Regions from separate parts of the Paenibacillus ilasis genome, predicted to be linked through region 1. Evidence: a T-box and tRNA genes for the amino acid it is inferred to sense, from the RefSeq annotation. Region 1 holds a T-box; the other holds one or more tRNA genes.
The links. The T-box of region 1 lies ahead of ACETK5_RS24525 (arginine--tRNA ligase). A T-box ahead of a tRNA ligase gene usually reads a tRNA of that ligase, here a tRNA-Arg.
Positions count from the first base shown of each region.

Region 2: it has a tRNA-Arg gene. The T-box ahead of ACETK5_RS24525 (arginine--tRNA ligase) is inferred to sense a tRNA for this amino acid. The anticodon was not compared.

Region 1 is NZ_JBHDJG010000003.1:56,486-64,157, forward strand. It holds gene ACETK5_RS24505 (DEAD/DEAH box helicase family protein) at 549-3,329, opposite strand; gene ACETK5_RS24510 (acetyltransferase) at 3,361-3,834, opposite strand; gene ACETK5_RS24515 (EamA family transporter) at 3,968-4,396, shown strand; gene ACETK5_RS24520 (class I SAM-dependent methyltransferase) at 4,540-5,304, shown strand; T-box leader at 5,364-5,587, shown strand; gene ACETK5_RS24525 (arginine--tRNA ligase) at 5,650-7,512, shown strand; gene ACETK5_RS24530 (hypothetical protein) at 7,598-7,672, opposite strand, start outside.
Region 2 is NZ_JBHDJG010000002.1:62,372-72,318, forward strand. It holds gene ACETK5_RS20560 (ABC transporter permease) at 1-371, shown strand, start outside; gene ACETK5_RS20565 (ABC transporter permease) at 372-1,178, shown strand; gene ACETK5_RS20570 (ABC transporter substrate-binding protein) at 1,238-2,290, shown strand; gene ACETK5_RS20575 (hypothetical protein) at 2,529-2,771, shown strand; gene ACETK5_RS20580 (PdaC/SigV domain-containing protein) at 2,914-3,987, shown strand; gene clpP (ATP-dependent Clp endopeptidase proteolytic subunit ClpP) at 4,476-5,072, opposite strand; tRNA gene ACETK5_RS20590 (tRNA-Arg) at 5,234-5,308, opposite strand; gene ACETK5_RS20595 (sugar-binding transcriptional regulator) at 5,680-6,723, shown strand; gene gap (type I glyceraldehyde-3-phosphate dehydrogenase) at 6,823-7,827, shown strand; gene ACETK5_RS20605 (phosphoglycerate kinase) at 8,022-9,203, shown strand; gene tpiA (triose-phosphate isomerase) at 9,281-9,947, shown strand, end outside.

The sequences.
Region 1 (7,672 bases):
CCTCTTAGGGGCGGTGTTTTTGCGTCCACGGGGATGAGAATCCCTGGTAGGGGGGCGTCGGAGCCTACGCTTCGTTAGGACTACTTCGCAGTCGGCCTGGAAGGCCGTAATCCGACTGGGACGTAAAAAAGGCACCGCCTTTTAAGGGCGGTGCCTTTGCGTCCACGGGGATGAGAATCCCTGGTAGGGGTTCGTCGGAGCCTATGCTTCGGTAGCATTACTTCGCAGTCGGCCTGTAAGGCCGTATCCCTTCTGGGGTACAGTCGGGCATATGACTCCATAGCAGTGCCCCAACATCCCACCACAAACTCTACCGGACCATAGGATCGTTATTTCAGAAAAAACGGTCCAATTTAGAATTTAACGGACACCAAAGCCGTTATTTAGCTAATTTACAGGCAAATCACCCTTTTTTTCCGTAAATAACGGCCTTCAGGTCCGCTACCATATCTGTAAGAACGTTTTTTCCTCAATTAACGGCTCCTTAGTCCGTTAAGGCAACGCAGCCCTCACCACTTGCTCTACATCTTCTGCAAACAGTCGGTGTACTACCGCCAAGCACTAACCCGATCCGATTTCTTCACGAAAATAGAGGACAACGCTTTCCCTCGCGCGGTCAGAAGTATTTTCCTTCCTTCGGGGGTACGGGTGTATACCAGTTCGGCCGGACCGATATGCTTACGCCACAATTGGGCAAACTGCTCGGCATGCTCTTTTCGACGACCAATTTCCTCCGGCACGGCATGGTAATCCCGTTTGATCACAAACCAGCGGCGCGATTCACGGTATAGAAGGTAACGCGGGTTCTCGATCGGGTCCAGCACCTGCTGCAGCGAATTCAGAAAGAGTGTTTTCTCCTGCGTGGTTCCGTCTTTCAGCCAACACACAACGGTTCCCCCCTCTTCCTCCGCTTTCAACCGGTGAATGCTGGGCTCGGATTCGACCAGCTTCATATCAAACAGAGTCGTATAAACGACAAGAGCAACCTCCCGGATACTCCGCTCCAGCGACTGATGCCGTACCAGCATTTTGATGGCTTTATATATCCAAGGGCTTGATACGAGCAAAGCAACGGCAACTGGGATTAGCACGTTGAACCAGACCGGCGCGTCCGATTGAAGCAAACGCGGTGACGTCATCGCCTCGGTGAAGGTACCAAGCCCCAAACCAACGGCAAAAATGAGGACGGCTTTCACCGTATGAGCAAACACTACAGGCCTAGGGATACTCTCTCGATCCGCCGTCAGTTCTTCCGTCATGGAGCTGTGAAGGGCAATCGCCGAATCCCAACGCTCCTTCAGAAGATGCCGCTGCCTCGCTCGCTCCCATGTGTCGCGGTTATAGTCGTTAATGCTTCCTGCGGTTTGCCCTTTCCGAAGGTCAAGCCCCATGCGCTCCATGCCCGACTCTATGGTCTGGTGCGAGATCGATAAACCGACAAGAGAACGAAATCTTCGCCCAAGCGAGCTCAAATCTTCGCCGCCATCGATCCTGGCTGTATCTACGCATGCCAGATGCCAAATCGCTCCGGTCTTATCCGGGTTCCCGCGCTGGGCGCGAATCGCCCGTCCCCTCATCTGATTAGATAGCATGAACGAGCCTACATACGATGCCATGATCAAGGAATTGATTCCGGGAGCATCCCAACCCTCACCCAGAAGAGCCGCTGTACCGATCAGCACTTGGATTTCTCCCTCGGAAAACACTTCCGTTATGATTGCGACAATGGCCGAGCGATTCGTATCACGAACATCAATCGTTACATAGCGGCTGTCGTGTTCAAGGGGTCGCTCCGATAAGCGATGCCCTCGCCGTTCGGCGCAAGCCCTAGCCAAAGGTATAGCCGCTACCGGCAGCACAACAAAGGAGCCTGTCAGAATGCCTATGGGCAGCTCGTGCTCGCGCTGTGAACCGCTTTTCTGAGCTAGCTGCCTTCGGATCAACTCAAAAATAGGGACAACGCCGAGCCGATTCAGCGGCTTCTCGTCATCTGCATCCTTCGGCAGGTCCTCCTTGCGGATATAATCGGTCAAGATGACCATCCGCAAGCTATCTTCCAGAATGGAACGCTCGAATTCAAGAATACGGCTGATCCCATGCAATTTAGAGACACTTTGGACCAGCATTTTGTCAAAGGCAGGTGTAGAACGCATATATACCCTACGACGTTCAATCATGCCCAACCGACTGAGCCTCTTCTGCAAAGTCTTTAACTCCGGCAGCTCGCCATTTATATGTGTATCTTTATACAGGATGCCGCCAAGGAGCTCCTCCAGCCACTCCTCAGAAAAGTCGGGCGTTTCCTTCTCTTTCATGCCGAGCAGCTTCACTGCGTCCTTCCAGATCGGCTGATTGGCGGCACGCAGATAAAACACCATGCTGGAGTAATATCCCGGCGAGGACAAAATTTCCTCCATGTACGTTTCGGATTGTGCAATCCAGGGATGATTGGCGATTTGGTCTGCCAGAAACTGATCCCGCACCAGCTCGTCTCTGACCTGCGCTGCCTGCAGCCGAAACTCCTTTAGTTTAGCTGCCTCCTCTTGAGTAGGCATCGTCAAGCTTATGTAATCCTGATGCGGGCAAAGCTCCCCATGGCGGACTAGCTCGGGGACGCTGATTTCTTCGTCTATGGGACCGCAAAGGTCGATATATCGCTGCCATTCCCTCGGATTGACGTCGTATGGCGGCGTCGCCGTAAGCGCGATTTTCGTTGGCTGATCCAACATTTCGCATAGCTGCATGGCACTTTGCCACCAAGACATCCGAAGATGATGCGCCTCGTCAAAAATGACGGTATGATATCCCCGTTCCTTCAACAGTTCCAGAGCTGCTTGTGCCTCGGTACCGTCCGTGATATCATCCTCGCGGTCACTGTCACTCCCTACCCGCTCCGCCTCAGAGCCTTCCATGCCCGTATCTGAAAACTCGCGGTTCTCATCTCCGGCTTGAACCACATACTCCATCTCCGCCGTGTTTTTCTTCCTCGCAGACGTCTGCTGGCCTGCCGCACTTAGCAGACTGTGAAGGGCTTGATAGGTCGTAATCGTTACCAAGGCCGGTCGTTTGAGTGAAGTAGAGATCCATTCGGGCTGGTCCTGCTCATCAAGGAACAGTTCCACGAGGCGGCTTGCCCATTGCTGCTTAATGGTGAGCGTGGGAGCTAATATAATGGTGGGCCGATTTATTCGCAGCATGACTTCCAGTCCCAGAACGGTTTTTCCCGAACCTGGGGGCGCTACCAGATGCAGATGGCGATTCTTCAGATGATGCTCAAGCCCGTCCAATACCCTCTTCTGATAGGAGCGCCAAGGATATCGAAACGACAAGTTACTCGGAAAAAACTTTGATTCCTCCAGTTTAGCTGCACCTCCCTTTTTCATCGGATGGATAAGGCAGCTGCATGTGAATAAGCGGAAACGGCTTCCCGGAGCCGTCCAGCTCGGAGCGGCCGATTTGCACAAATCCGTATTTTTTATAAAAGGCATGGGCCTTGGGGTTCTGTTCATTCACATCGACTTGCAGCCTCCGCCCCTTCAGCTGTTCGGCGTGCCTTATCAGTGTCGTTCCCGTACCTTGACCGTGATGGCGGGGATCCACAAACAGCATTTCAATTTTGGAGCCATCCAGCCCCATAAATCCAATCGGTTCCTGTTCCGTATTCAAGCAGACCCAGATCTCCATGGATCTCAGCGCTCCGTTTTGCATCATATCATAGTAAAACCCGATATCTTCCTCCGTCAGGAAATCGTGCGTTTGGGATACGGCATGAAGCCATAATTCCACCAGCCGATCATGAAACTCTTCTGCGTAAGGCGCTATATAATGCGTCATTTTTCATCCAGTCCCTTCCAAATCGTTTATCCCTTGAGAATTCATGATATCGTAAAAATTGCTCTATACTATTATAAAGGAATCCGGTACATTAATCAGAGACTTTATCTTTGTCAGGAAGGAGAGATCAGCATTGCCATTATGGCTTGTATACGCATTGCTGTCTGCGGTCACGGCGGCACTTGTCGCCATTTTCGGAAAAATCGGCCTGCAAAACATCGATGCCAACTCGGCAACGGCCATTCGCTCTGTCATCATGGCACTATTTCTGCTGGGGGTCGTGGGGGTTCAGGGCAAATTCTCGGAACTCGGTGACATTCTGGTTCAGAAGAAAGCATTAAGCTTCATTGTGCTCAGCGGCATCGCGGGGGCATTGTCCTGGCTGTTTTATTTTCTCGCGCTAAAATACGGCAAAGTATCGCAGGTAGGTCCGATCGATAAGTTGAGCGTTGTCATCGCGGTCATTCTTGCCTTTGTGTTTCTTGGAGAAAAGATATCCTGGATTAACGCAGCTGGCGTTGCACTCATTGCCGTTGGCGCTCTTCTGGTTGCCGTCAAATAAGGTTCTACATAAAACCGCTGCTCAGCGGCTTTTTGTCTGTTCGTTTATTGATAAAACCTATCAATATTATCACATCTATATATTTCTAATTATAAGATAAACATGTCACAATGAGGATAATTCATGGGTGAAGGGGTGTTGTTATGTCAGAGCAAGTATGGAAAGCTTACGATTATGATCGGCAGTTATCGTTTGTCTCGGCTTATGGAAAAGGAGTCGTAGAGCTTCTTGCGCCTCAACCCGGAGAACGGATTCTCGACCTGGGCTGCGGGACCGGTGATTTGGCTTATGAAATATCCGTTTCGGGTGCATACGTAACCGGCATGGATTATTCGGCAGAAATGATTGAACGCGCAAAAAGCAAATACCCCGGGCTTTCGTTTCTGACCGGAGACGGAGAGAACTTCGAAACCGAAACGCCGTATGATGCCGTCTTCTCCAATGCTGCCCTGCACTGGATGAAGGATGCTGCAGGCGTGGTACGCTCCGTCCATGGAGCCCTCAAACCCGGCGGCCGATTCGTCGCGGAATTTGGAGGCAAGGGGAATATCGACGGAATCTATCAAGCCTTGAAAACGGTGTTCGCCGATCATTATGGAATCGATGCCGACACCAGGAATCCGTGGTATTTTCCTAGTCTTGGCCAGTATGCCAGCCTGCTTGAATCCCAAGGGTTCCGGGTGCATGTCGCCCATCACTTCGACCGTCCCACGAAGCTGCCTGAGGGCAAGGACGGTATGAAGTATTGGCTGCAACATTTTGGCGATCTCTTCTTCGCTGGATTCTCGGCCGGCGAGAAGGACAAAGCAATTGCCCGCATCAGCCAAGCTGCCCAAACGACGCTCTGGCATGAGGATGCATTTTACGCAGATTACAGGCGCCTGCGAATCTTTGCAGAGAAGGTTTAGTCATTTGGGGGTTGCTTTTCTAAATAGAATGGTTATAATATGAAAAAAACTTGAAGATATTATTTTCGTTGATTGGGAGAGTAACTGCACTTGACTTTAGTCCAAGCGAGCCGGGAGGGTGGAAACCGGTACAAAGTCGGCCGTGAAGCGGACCCAGGAGATGGCCTTCCGAAGTGAAATGCTGTAGGGAGCCCCGGCTTACACCGTTATCGTATAAAGGTGGTTAAACCCTATCGGTTTAACAACAAGAGTGGTACCGCGAGCACAAGTCCTCGTCTCTTTAGGAGATGAGGGCTTTTTTTGATTTTTCCGACGTGTTTTTTTATTTTGAAAGGGGGATTTAACGTGTTAAGTCATTTGATTACTTCGAGCCTTCAACAAGCAGTAAACCAGGTGTGTGAAGCTTCGGGCGCCAAACTGCCGGATTCCACTCCAGTCCGGGTTGAGCAGCCTGCCAGCATGGAGCATGGGGATTACGCCACCAACATTGCGATGCAGCTAGCAAAGCTGCTTCGTAAGCCTCCGCTGCACATTGCCGAGCTGATTCAAGCCGAGCTTGAGCAGGATACGTCCTACAATCAGCTTGTCTATGCTACGGAGATTGTTGCCCCAGGTTTTATGAATCTGCGTATCGATTGGGAATATTGGGCTGGGCATCGCTTTGAATTGCCTCCGGCAACAAACGAGAAGATTGTCATTGAGCATACTTCCATCAATCCGAACAAATCCGCCCATATCGGCCATCTAAGAAACTCCTGTATCGGGGATACGTTGGTCAGGCTGATGAGGAAGCTTGGTTACGAGGTGGAGGTTCATAATTATATCGACGACCTTGGCAATCAACTGGCAGATACGGTGGTCGGGATGCTCCATACGCCGCTGTCCAAGGAACATGCCCGGTTCGGCGATTACTGCTGGGACGTCTATTCAAGCACCAATAAGGCCTATGAAAGAGAACCTGGGCTGGTTCAGCATCGGACCGAGGTTCTGCACGCACTGGAAGAGGGCAACCAGAATCTATCCTGGATCGGACTGCTCGTGGCCGAGCGAATCGTTAAAGAGCATCTTGAAGAAATGAAGCAGTTCGGCATTGACTATGATCTGCTTGTGTGGGAGAGCAGCATTGTCAGAGAGGGATTCTGGGCGTCGGCGTTCGAGCTGTTGAAGAACACGCCCCTCTTCCATCAGGAAACCGAGGGTAAACTTGCTGGCTGTTGGGTGCTCAAGCAAACAGGAGCGGAAGCCGGGGACGATCCCGAGTCAGACCACAGCATGGATAAAGTGCTGGTACGCTCGAATGGCATACTGACCTACACTGCCAAAGACATCGCCTATCATTTGTGGAAATACGGTGTGCTCTCCAACGATTTTGTATATAAAAAATTCACAGACGAGGTTTGGACGACGAGCACCCATGGCGAGCAGCTCACTTTTGGCAAAGCAGACATAGTCATCAACGTCATTGACTACAGACAGCAGTACCCGCAGGCAATGGTAAAGCAGGCGCTGGAAAGCCTAGGATTCCAAAAAGAGGCCGACAAGCTCCGTCATGTCAGCTACGGCGTCGTTTCGTTAAGCCCTTCTGCGGCTGCGGATCTCGGAATCGATACTTCCGATGGGAAAGCGTCCTATGCGATGTCCGGGCGTCAGGGAATCGGAATTAAAATCACCGAGCTTATCCACCAAGTAGCCAAGTTCATCGAAGACACCCGTTCCGATAAAAACGGTTTATCCAGTCATACGATCGCAGCCGCCTCCATCCGTTACTATCTGCTTCGCTTTGCACTGCAAACCGAGGTGGTGTTCGATCTGAAGCAGGCGACTGAAATATCAGGAAATACGGGGGTATACCTGCTCTACTCCTATGCGCGTGCACTCAGCGTGCTCAATAAAGCTCAAGAAGCCGGTGTTACGCCGTCGGTGCCTGCCCGGTTCCCTGCGATGGAAAAAGCGGAGCATGCGCTGCTTCGCCATATCAGCACCTGGCATGATACCCTATACGCCGCCGGACGGGAACTATCTCCAAGCGCCATCTGTAACTTTACTTATGAGCTGTGCTCCTTGTTTAACAATTTTTATTCGGCATGCCCGATTCTGAAATCGGCGGATGAAGTGCTCCAGTTCCGTGTATGGCTCACTTCCTTATTCAAGAACACGCTTGGCGAAGCGTTGGAGGTCCTGGGACTGCCTACACCGAGCCGGATGTAAATTCCCTCTGAAGAATTAGCGGATCATATTTTATAAAAAAAGCCACCATACTATTCCTGCGAATACGTACGGTGGCTATCTTATATTATTGCAACCCTCTGACGGCCAGTCTGACCTGGACGCCATCTGCTGCCGGCTCTTCCTGCAGGGTCCAATTGAC
Region 2 (9,947 bases), on a different contig from region 1:
TCATGGTGCTGCCGATTTACGTGGCTCTGGAGCAGATGGACAAGCGTCTGCTGGATGCGGCCAGCGATCTGGGCGCTTCCAGATGGAAGGCATTCCGGCACATTACCTTCCCGCAAAGTAAATCCGGCATCATGACGGGAGCGGTTCTGGTGTATGTCTCGACTTCCGGGATGTTTGTAGTTACGGATATTTTGGGAGGCGCGAAGTCCTCCATGATCAGTAATATTATTCAGCAGCAGTTCCTGGGTGCGCGTAACTGGCCCTTTGGTGCGGCGTTGTCGGTGATCTTTGTGATTACGTCCCTCGTGCTGATCCTGCTCTTTAACCGGGCGATGCAAGCCCGCCATCAACGCGTAGGGGAGGGGAGATAAGTGAAGAAGAAGAATCACCCGCTGCTCGGGATTCACTCTTTCCTTATGATGGCTTTCATCTATGTACCGATCATCATGATCATCATCTATTCCTTTAACAACACGCGGCTTAGCGGCAACTGGGAAGGATTTACGTTGGATTGGTATGTGTCGCTGTTCGAGAACCGGCACGTGATGGAAGCGCTGATGAACAGTTTGACGGTGGCGGTCATATCGACGATCGTTTCCACCCTGCTCGGAACCGCAGCGGCGCTCTCGCTTCGGAGTATGGGGCGCAGAGGTCGCAGCGGCATGAATGGGCTGCTGTATCTGCCGGTCATTATCCCGGATATCATTATGGGGCTGTCGCTGCTGGTTTTGTTCAGTCAACTTAATATGCCGCTCGGTAAAACGACCGTGATTATAGCCCATATCACCTTCAGTATGTCTTATGTATATGTTGTAGTTACGGCCAGATTGTCTGGAATGGGCAAACAGCTCGGTGAAGCGGCGCAGGATTTGGGAGCTACGCCTTGGCAGACGTTCCGGTACGTCACGCTGCCGCAGATTGCACCGGGCATTATCTCCGGCGCCTTGATTGCTTTTACGCTGTCATTAGATGACTTTATGGTCAGCTTTTTTGTCGCCGGTCCAAGCTCAACGACGCTGCCGATCTATATTTACGCTCAGGTGAAGCGCGGTATCTCGCCAGAGATTAACGCGCTGTGTACGCTGCTCATTCTGGTCAGCATCACGCTGATTCTGTTAGCGCAATATATTCTTAACCGCGGCAGCGGGGAAAAGAAACATAAAACATTACCGATTTAAGCGATAGAAACGCTTTTTTCGAAATAAAACATGGAACCGGAAAGAGAGGAGATATTGAATTGAAAAAATCAAGATGGACCCGCCTGCTGACGGCAGGCATGGTTGCGGTATTGTCTGTAGGACTGCTGGCCGGCTGCGGCTCGGATAAGGAGACGCTTCACATTTACAGCTGGGCGGATAACTTTGATCCCGAGGTGCTGAAGGACTTTGAAGAGAAGTTCGACGTGAAGGTAACCTACGACAATTACGCAAACAATGAAGACCTGCTGGCTAAAATCAAGGCTGGCGGCAGTGGATATGACCTCATTCAGCCGTCCGATTATATGGTGACAACGATGATTGAATCGGAGCTGCTTGAGCCGCTTGATATGAATAATATCCCGAACTTCGTCAATCTTACGGATACTTTCAAAGATCCTTCTTATGACCCGGGCAATAAATATTCGATTGTCTACACGTCCGGTGTAACGGGAATTGCATATAACAAGAAGTATGTTAAGGACGAGATCAACAGCTGGGAAGACCTCTGGAACCCGGAATACAAGGGGAAAGTCCTGCTTCTGGACGACAACCGCGAAATGATCGGCATGGCGCTGAAGAAGCAGGGGAAATCCAACAGCAGTACGGATGAAGCGGAAATCACCGCAGGTACGGATGACCTGAAGACCTTGCTGCCCAATGTGCTCGCGTTTGATACGGATAATATCAAGCAGAAGATGATCCAAGAAGAAGGCTGGATTGCTACGGTCTGGTCCGGAGATGCGGCCTTTATTGCAGCTGAGAATCCGGATGTGGCGTATGTCGTGCCAGAAGAAGGGGCTACCATCTTCTCTGATAACTACGCGATTCCTAAGGGTGCCAAGAATAAAGAGCTGGCCGAGAAATTCATCAACTTCATGATGGAGCCTGAGGTCAGCGCCAAAAACTATGAATTCATCGGATACAGCAATCCGAACACCAAGGCGATGGAATTCCATAGCGAGGAATACCGCACCAATACGATGATCAACCTGACAGATGAAGAGCTGGGCCGTACCGAGTGGCTCGATAATGTCGGTGACTCGCTCTCAATCTATGATCGTCAGTGGTCCGAGCTGAAGAGCGGTCGTTAATGATAGCTTACATTTTCATATTTTTGTAATAAAAAAGTCTGTCCCATTGGGGGCAGGCTCTTTTTTTGTTTGTGAAGAATAGGTCCTAAGACCCGGAATAGGAAAAATTGGCCGATTTATACGAATTGAACCACAACTTTGGGGCCCGTCTCGTTGTTATATATAAGGGAAGGACGCAAATGACATAAACGAGGTTTCTATGCGTTTAATCAGAAAAGGAGAAAGCGGCTTGAGCGATGTGATGGGCTTGTTGGTTATTGCGGGAATCGTGGCTGGTGTTGGAGCGGTATTGCTTCTGAACTTCTTCAGGAAAAGCGCGCTGCATCTGCTGTTATTGAGTATTCACAGTGCACTCGTTGGCATCGGTTTTATTTTTCTTGCTTACGTTGTCCAAGGCAGTGAATTACTGCTGCTTGCGGGTTCATGTGCTCTCTTGTTCGGTGTGTTTCTTAGTGTAGCGGCGTGCGTACGGAAAGAATAATGAAAACATATAGGCCCTACGGCCTGGAATCAAAATTGTCACTGGCTTTGTTACCAATACATTGAAAGCTTTCCTTATAATGATTAAGGGTAATAGATTAACAACTAACGGAAACTTAATTTAACAAAGGTGGAATTCTGATATGAATCCTAAATTTCGTGTATGTGCATCATTAATTGCAACTAGCGTCCTGCTTGGCAGTCTGGGTTTGAGCGGACAGGTCATCGATGCAAGCGCCGCTAAGGCAACCGTTTCCGCCAGCCAAAAATCCTCAAAGAATGAAGTCGTACTGAAATGGAATGGCAAGACCCTGTCACAGAAAGGTCTCGTGCTGCACGGGGTAACTTATGTGCCGGCAACCGCTTTGCGGGACGGCCTGGGGATGCCTCTTAAATATGATGCAAAAAACCGTACGTATACACTGGGTAACGGTTATAACAAACTGAGCGCTATCGTATATGATTCAACTGAAATCGGTATTCTGGTGAATGGCTCGTATGCCGGCGAGCCTGGCGGACAGATCATGAATGGTCGTCTCTATGTGCCGTTCAAAACGATCAGCGAATACATGGGTGTTCAGGGGCAATGGAATCCTTCCTTGAAAACTCTCAGCATGACACAGAAGAAGCAGAATGACATCACCATTAAGTCGGTAGCGCTGAAGAAGAAGATTCAGGGCGTGGATGCCGTTGTGAACTATCCTGTAATCAGCGGACTCGATAATGCAGAGGTTCAAGCCGAGATCAACAAAGTGCTGAAAGAAAATGCGTCCGGCGTAATCACCGGTGCCGAAGGGAATGCTGAGGAATTCCCGCCGTCGGAATCCAGTTTCCCATACGAATTCAGTGGTGACTTCGTGGTCCATTACAACCAGAACGACATCCTGAGCATTACGGCGTACGATTACTCGTATACCGGCGGCGCCCATGGCATGACCTTCCGTAAAAGCTTCACGTTCTCCTTGAAGGACGGCAAGCAGATGAAGCTGGGCGATTTCATCAACATGCAGGGCAAGAACAAGCAGAAGCTGAACAACCTGGTGCTGAGCAAGATGAAGAAAGAAGGAGGCTACCTCGGCGGATTTGAGGGCGTGCCTGCCGATGCTGATTTTTATGTGAAGGATAATGCTGCGGTGCTGTACTTCCAGCTTTATGAGTACACGGCGTATGCTTATGGATTTCCGGAGTTTGAGCTGAAACTGAAAGAGTGGAAGTAAGAGCATATGATAAGCGGTTTGTGTAAACTGTGATCATTTAATTTCATACCATAGCTTGTTGAGATATATGATGCTGTCCTGAAGTAACACTGTGCTGGAACCAATTGCGATAAATCCCTTGATCATGGAACGTGGAGAGTGTGTATTCTCCCTTCCAGCGATCAAGGGATTTTTTGTGTTTATCGAGGAAAATGGGTTTTCCTGTATTCCCCTCCCCTCAAGTTAAGGGAGGCCTTTTAGGAGGGGAGTGCCCTTACCGTCTTTATGTTTTATTGAAAAAATCGTACCGAAGTGAGAGTATCCTTGGAGGAGCAACGCGTTCGCCTTTGAAATCGGGAAACCTCCTTATCCATTCATTCATGTTTCCCGATTTCAACAGCGACCGGAGGGGATACACTCACTATTTAGTACTCGAAGTTTTCAATGAATCCAGAGGATAACAAAGGGCAGGCACCGGATAACGGCGCCTGCCCTTTGCTTCATTTCTTTTATAGTCCTTGCGGTGGTGTATTTTCCAGTACTTGATCGATCAGGCCATACTCTTTAGCTTCGTCAGCCGTCATGAAGTAGTCACGATCGGTATCCTTCTCAATGCGCTCCAGCGGTTGGCCCGTGCGTTCGGACAGGATGCGGTTCAGTTTGTCGCGCATTTTGAGAATGCGGCGAGCACGGATCTCAATATCCGTGGCTTGACCTTGTGCGCCGCCGAGCGGCTGGTGAATCATAATTTCGCTGTTAGGCAGACCGTAACGTTTGCCTTTAGCGCCTGCGTTGAGCAGGAATGCGCCCATGGAAGCAGCCATGCCGACACAGATCGTCGAAACGTCCGGCTTGATGAACTGCATCGTATCGAATATCGCCATACCTGCGGTAATGGAACCGCCAGGACTGTTGATGTAAAGATGAATATCCTTCTCAGGATCCTCAGCCGACAAGAACAGCATTTGAGCAATGATGGAATTGGCGACCACGTCATTTACGTCGGAGCCGAGGAAGATAATGCGGTCTTTCAGCAATCTGGAATAGATGTCGTATGCCCGCTCACCGCGGTTGCTTTGTTCAACGACCATAGGTATAAAACTCACGTGGAAAACCTCCTCTTAAGTACCTCATATAAATACTGTTACCGTATTACCCACATGATAAACAATTTAAATCAAAAAGTCAAAGATAGTCAAACTATTGGGTAAAAAAAAGAGCCGTCATGGGCACTTTAGGGTAATCAGTATAGAGAATAAAGATAAAATGGCGCGCCCGCGAGGAATCGAACCTCGATCTCAGGCTCCGGAGGCCTACGTCATATCCATTGGACCACGGGCGCATAAGAGAAACGTCTATCGACGTACATTCAAAGAAGACAAACCGCATTTAGCAGTAGTTTTTCTTGCGATATCAGGAAGCTGACTCCACGAAGTTGACACTTTCTGATATCTAAAAAAATTAGCAACGAAGTTGATTATACCGCATCTTTTTCAAAAATACAATAGCAGGCAAAACTTTGTTCCTATTATATAGACAAGCCTGTAGTTGGTCATAATGTATAAGAATGCCTGGGGCAGAGAAATATACTTTCGGACACTTGCAACCGGTCTGATTATTGGTTAGAATAAGGGTGGGACTTAAAAAGTTTGACTGGGACATTTTACGACCAGGCAGAGGAGAGCCGAGACGAAGTTTGCAGGAGTGGAATGCATGCGTAACCTATTAGAAATACAAGAGCAGCTTCTGCCGGATCTGATGGACACTCTTAAACGAAGGTATTCCATCCTTCATCAGATCAAGTTGTCCGGAATTGTTGGCCGAAGAACACTGGCTTCATCACTCTCGATGACCGAGCGTGTCCTCAGAGCAGAGACGGATCTTCTGAAAGCGCAAGGGCTGATCGAGATTGAAACGCTTGGCATGCGGATCAGCAGTTCAGGGATATGCTTGCTGGAGGAACTGGAACCGGTTATGAATGAGTTATTCGGACTGGTTGAACTGGAAGAGAAGATCCGTCAGGCTTACGGGCTTCGTAAAGTGGTCATTATTCCCGGTGACAGTGAGTCATCTCCGGAAGTCAAACGCGAGCTTGGCCGTGCCGGAGCAAGAACGCTGCTAAGCTTTGTACAGGATGGAGATACGATTGCCGTAACAGGCGGCTCCACGCTTGCCGAAGTAGCAGAGCAGATGTCCTCTTTGCCTGGTGGCGAACCGCTGACAAGCACATGGTTTGTGCCTGCCCGGGGCGGTCTCGGGGAGAGTGTCGAGATTCAAGCGAACACCATTGCCTCTAAGATGGCTAAGCGCGTGGGAGCTGAGTACCGATTGCTGCATGTACCGGATCTGCTTAGCGAGGATGCCTACCAGTCTTTGGTGCAGGATCAGCATATCCAGGAGATTGTGGATGTGATCAGGCGCTGCCGAGTCATTATTCACGGCATCGGAGATGCCATGGAAATGGCAAGAAGACGCAAGCTGGATGAAAACTCGATTCAGAACTTGCAGGCCGATGGCGCGATTGCGGAATCCTTCGGCTACTACTTTAGTGAAGATGGCGAAGTTGTCCACAAAATGCTTACCCTCGGGCTGCGGCTTGAGGATATTATGCGGACGGAGACGATCATCGGCATTGCTGGGGGTCAAGGCAAGGGCAAGGCGATTCACGCGGTGCTGAAATTCGGACATGAGGATATTCTCGTTACCGATGAAGCCGCGGCACTGGAAGTCGAGAAGGAGATTGACGCCGGTATTTGAATCCACGGGCGTACAATTGATTTTTCATTATTGTTGTCTTGATTGGCTTAACGGCCAATCTTGAATATATAAATTTTACAAATATGGAGGGAACTACTCATGGTTAAAGTAGGTATTAACGGTTTTGGACGTATTGGACGTAACGTGTTCCGCGCTGCGCTGAACAACAGCGAAGTTGAAATCGTGGCAATCAACGATTTGACGGATGTAAAAACGCTGGCACACCTTTTGAAATATGACACAACTCACGGCAGACTTAATGCAACGGTTGAAGCTAAAGAAGGCGCACTCGTTGTAAACGGCCGTGAAGTGAAAGTATTCGCTGAGCGTAACCCAGAAGCATTGCCTTGGGCTGAGTATGGCGTAGAAATCGTTGTAGAATCCACTGGTATTTTCACAGCGAAAGACAAAGCTTCCGCTCACTTGAAAGGCGGCGCTAAGAAAGTTATCATCTCCGCTCCAGCAACTGACGAAGATATCACGATCGTTATGGGCGTTAACGAAGACAAATACGATGCAGCTAACCATACTGTAATCTCCAACGCTTCTTGTACGACAAACTGCTTGGCTCCTTTTGCTAAAGTTCTTGACGAGAAGTTCGGTATCGTTAAAGGTATGATGACTACAGTTCACTCCTACACGAATGACCAGCAAGTGCTTGATCTTCCGCACAAAGATCTGCGTCGTGCTCGTGCAGCTGCTGAGAACATCATTCCATCCACAACAGGTGCTGCTAAAGCGGTTAGCCTCGTTCTGCCACAATTGAAAGGCAAATTGAACGGTATGGCAATGCGTGTACCTACAAAGAACGTTTCCGTAACGGACCTCGTAGTTGAGCTGTCCAAAAACGTAACGCTTGAAGATGTAAACGGAGCACTGAAAGCTGCTGCTGAAGGCCCGCTCAAAGGCATCTTGAACTACTCCGAAGAGCCGCTTGTATCCAGCGACTACAATGGCGACCCAGCTTCTTCCACGATCGATTCGCTCTCCACTATGGTAGTTGGCGACAACATGGTGAAAGTTGTTTCTTGGTATGACAACGAGTGGGGCTACTCCAACCGTGTCGTTGACCTCGCTGCTTACATCGCAAGCAAAGGTCTGTAATTGATCTAGCCATACAATCGAAGAGGAGTTCCGTTTCACGGGTCTCCTCTTTGGTTCATGGTTTTTCCTTGTTTTCATGCCAGAGCACTGGGAAGAATAGACAAGATCCGGGCGCTGGTTAGCGATAGAGAGAGAAACGAGAGCAACTGCATGCTGTCGGTGAGGAGAATAGTTTTCTTAGGAGGAACGTGGAGATGAACAAGAAAAGTGTACGTGATGTAGAAGTAAGCGGCAAACGGGTGTTTGTCCGCGTCGATTTCAATGTACCGCTCGAAGATGGTAAAATTACAGACGACACTCGTATTCGCGAGACTTTGCCGACCATTAAATATTTGGTAGAGCAAGGAGCGAAAGTCATCCTGGCCAGCCACATGGGCCGTCCAAAAGGTGAGGTCGTTGAATCTTTGCGCCTGACTCCGGCAAGTCAGCGTCTGTCCGAGCTGCTCGGCAAACCGGTAGCCAAAGCGGATGAAGCCGTAGGAGAAGCGGTTAAAGCGCAGGTAGAGAAGCTGCAAAACGGCGATGTGCTCGTGCTTGAAAATGTTCGTTTTTACGCTGGTGAAGAGAAGAATGATCCGGAACTTGCGAAGCAATTCGCTGAACTGGCCGATCTGTTCGTGAATGACGCGTTTGGTGCTGCTCACCGTGCGCACGCTTCGACAGAAGGTATCGCTCATCATCTTCCGGCTGTATCGGGATTGTTGATGGAAAAAGAGCTGTCCGTTCTCGGCAAAGCCCTTTCGAATCCGGACCGTCCTTTTACCGCCATCATCGGTGGATCGAAGGTTAAGGACAAAATCGACGTGATCGACAACCTGCTTACGCTTGCTGACAATGTCATCATCGGCGGTGGACTTGCTTACACGTTCTTCAAAGCTCAAGGCCATGAAATTGGTCAATCTCTGCTTGATAAAGAGAAGCTTGATGTTGCACTCGGTTTTATCGAGAAAGCTAAAGAGCTGGGCAAAAACTTCTACCTGCCGGAAGATATCGTCGTTACGGACGAGTTCAGTGCAGACGCGAATACCAAGATCGTTGATATCGACGGCATCCCAGCCGATTGGGAAGGCGTTGACATCGGTCCTAAGACTCGCGCCAAGTATGCAGAAGTGATCAAGAACTCCAAACTTGTCGTGTGGAACGGTCCTATGGGTGTATTCGAAATCGCTCCGTTCAGCAACGGTACTCGTGAAGTGGCACAAGCTTGTGCGGATACGGAAGCTTACACGATTATCGGCGGCGGCGACTCGGCTGCAGCAGCGGAGAAATTCGGCCTTGCCGACAAGATGAATCACATCTCGACAGGCGGCGGTGCATCTCTTGAGTTCATGGAAGGCAAAGCACTTCCTGGTGTTGTGGCACTGAACGATAAATAGAAATAGGCACTACAATTGGATAGCAAGTGGATGAAGTTTGGACCCCGATTCTTCGGGGGAATAAAGGAGTGAATCGTGTGAGAACACCTATCATAGCTGGTAACTGGAAAATGTTCAAAACCGTTCCGGAAGCAGCTTCATTTATTGAAGATGTGAAAGGCAAAGCGGAAGTAGAAGGCGTGGAAAGCGTGATTTGCGCGCCATTTACCAATCTTCCTGCATTGGTTGAAGCGGTCAAGGGCACGAACATCAAAATCGGTGCACAAAATCTTCATTTTGAAGATAATGGCGCCTTTACGGGTGAAATCAGCGGGTTGATGCTGAAGGATCTGGGCGTGGACTATGTCATTATTGGACATTCCGAGCGCCGTCAGTATTTTGCCGAAACCGATGAGATCGTGAACAAGAAGGTACATGCGGCATTCCGTCATAGTCTTCTTCCGATCGTATGCGTTGGCGAAAAGCTGGAAGAACGCGAAGCCGGCCAAACCAAAGACGTGTGCAAAGTACAAACGGAAGCTGCGTTCGCAGGTGTTCCGGCTGATCAAGCGATTCATGTTGTTATTGCTTATGAGCCAATCTGGGCGATCGGAACGGGCAAGTCCTCTACGGCAGAGGATGCGAACGAAGTCATCGCTTATATTCGTGAACTCGTTAAAGGTCTGTACGGCGAAACCGTTGCCGAGCAAGTTCGCATTCAATACGGCGGTAGCGTGAAGCCTGAAAATGTAGCGGAGTATATGG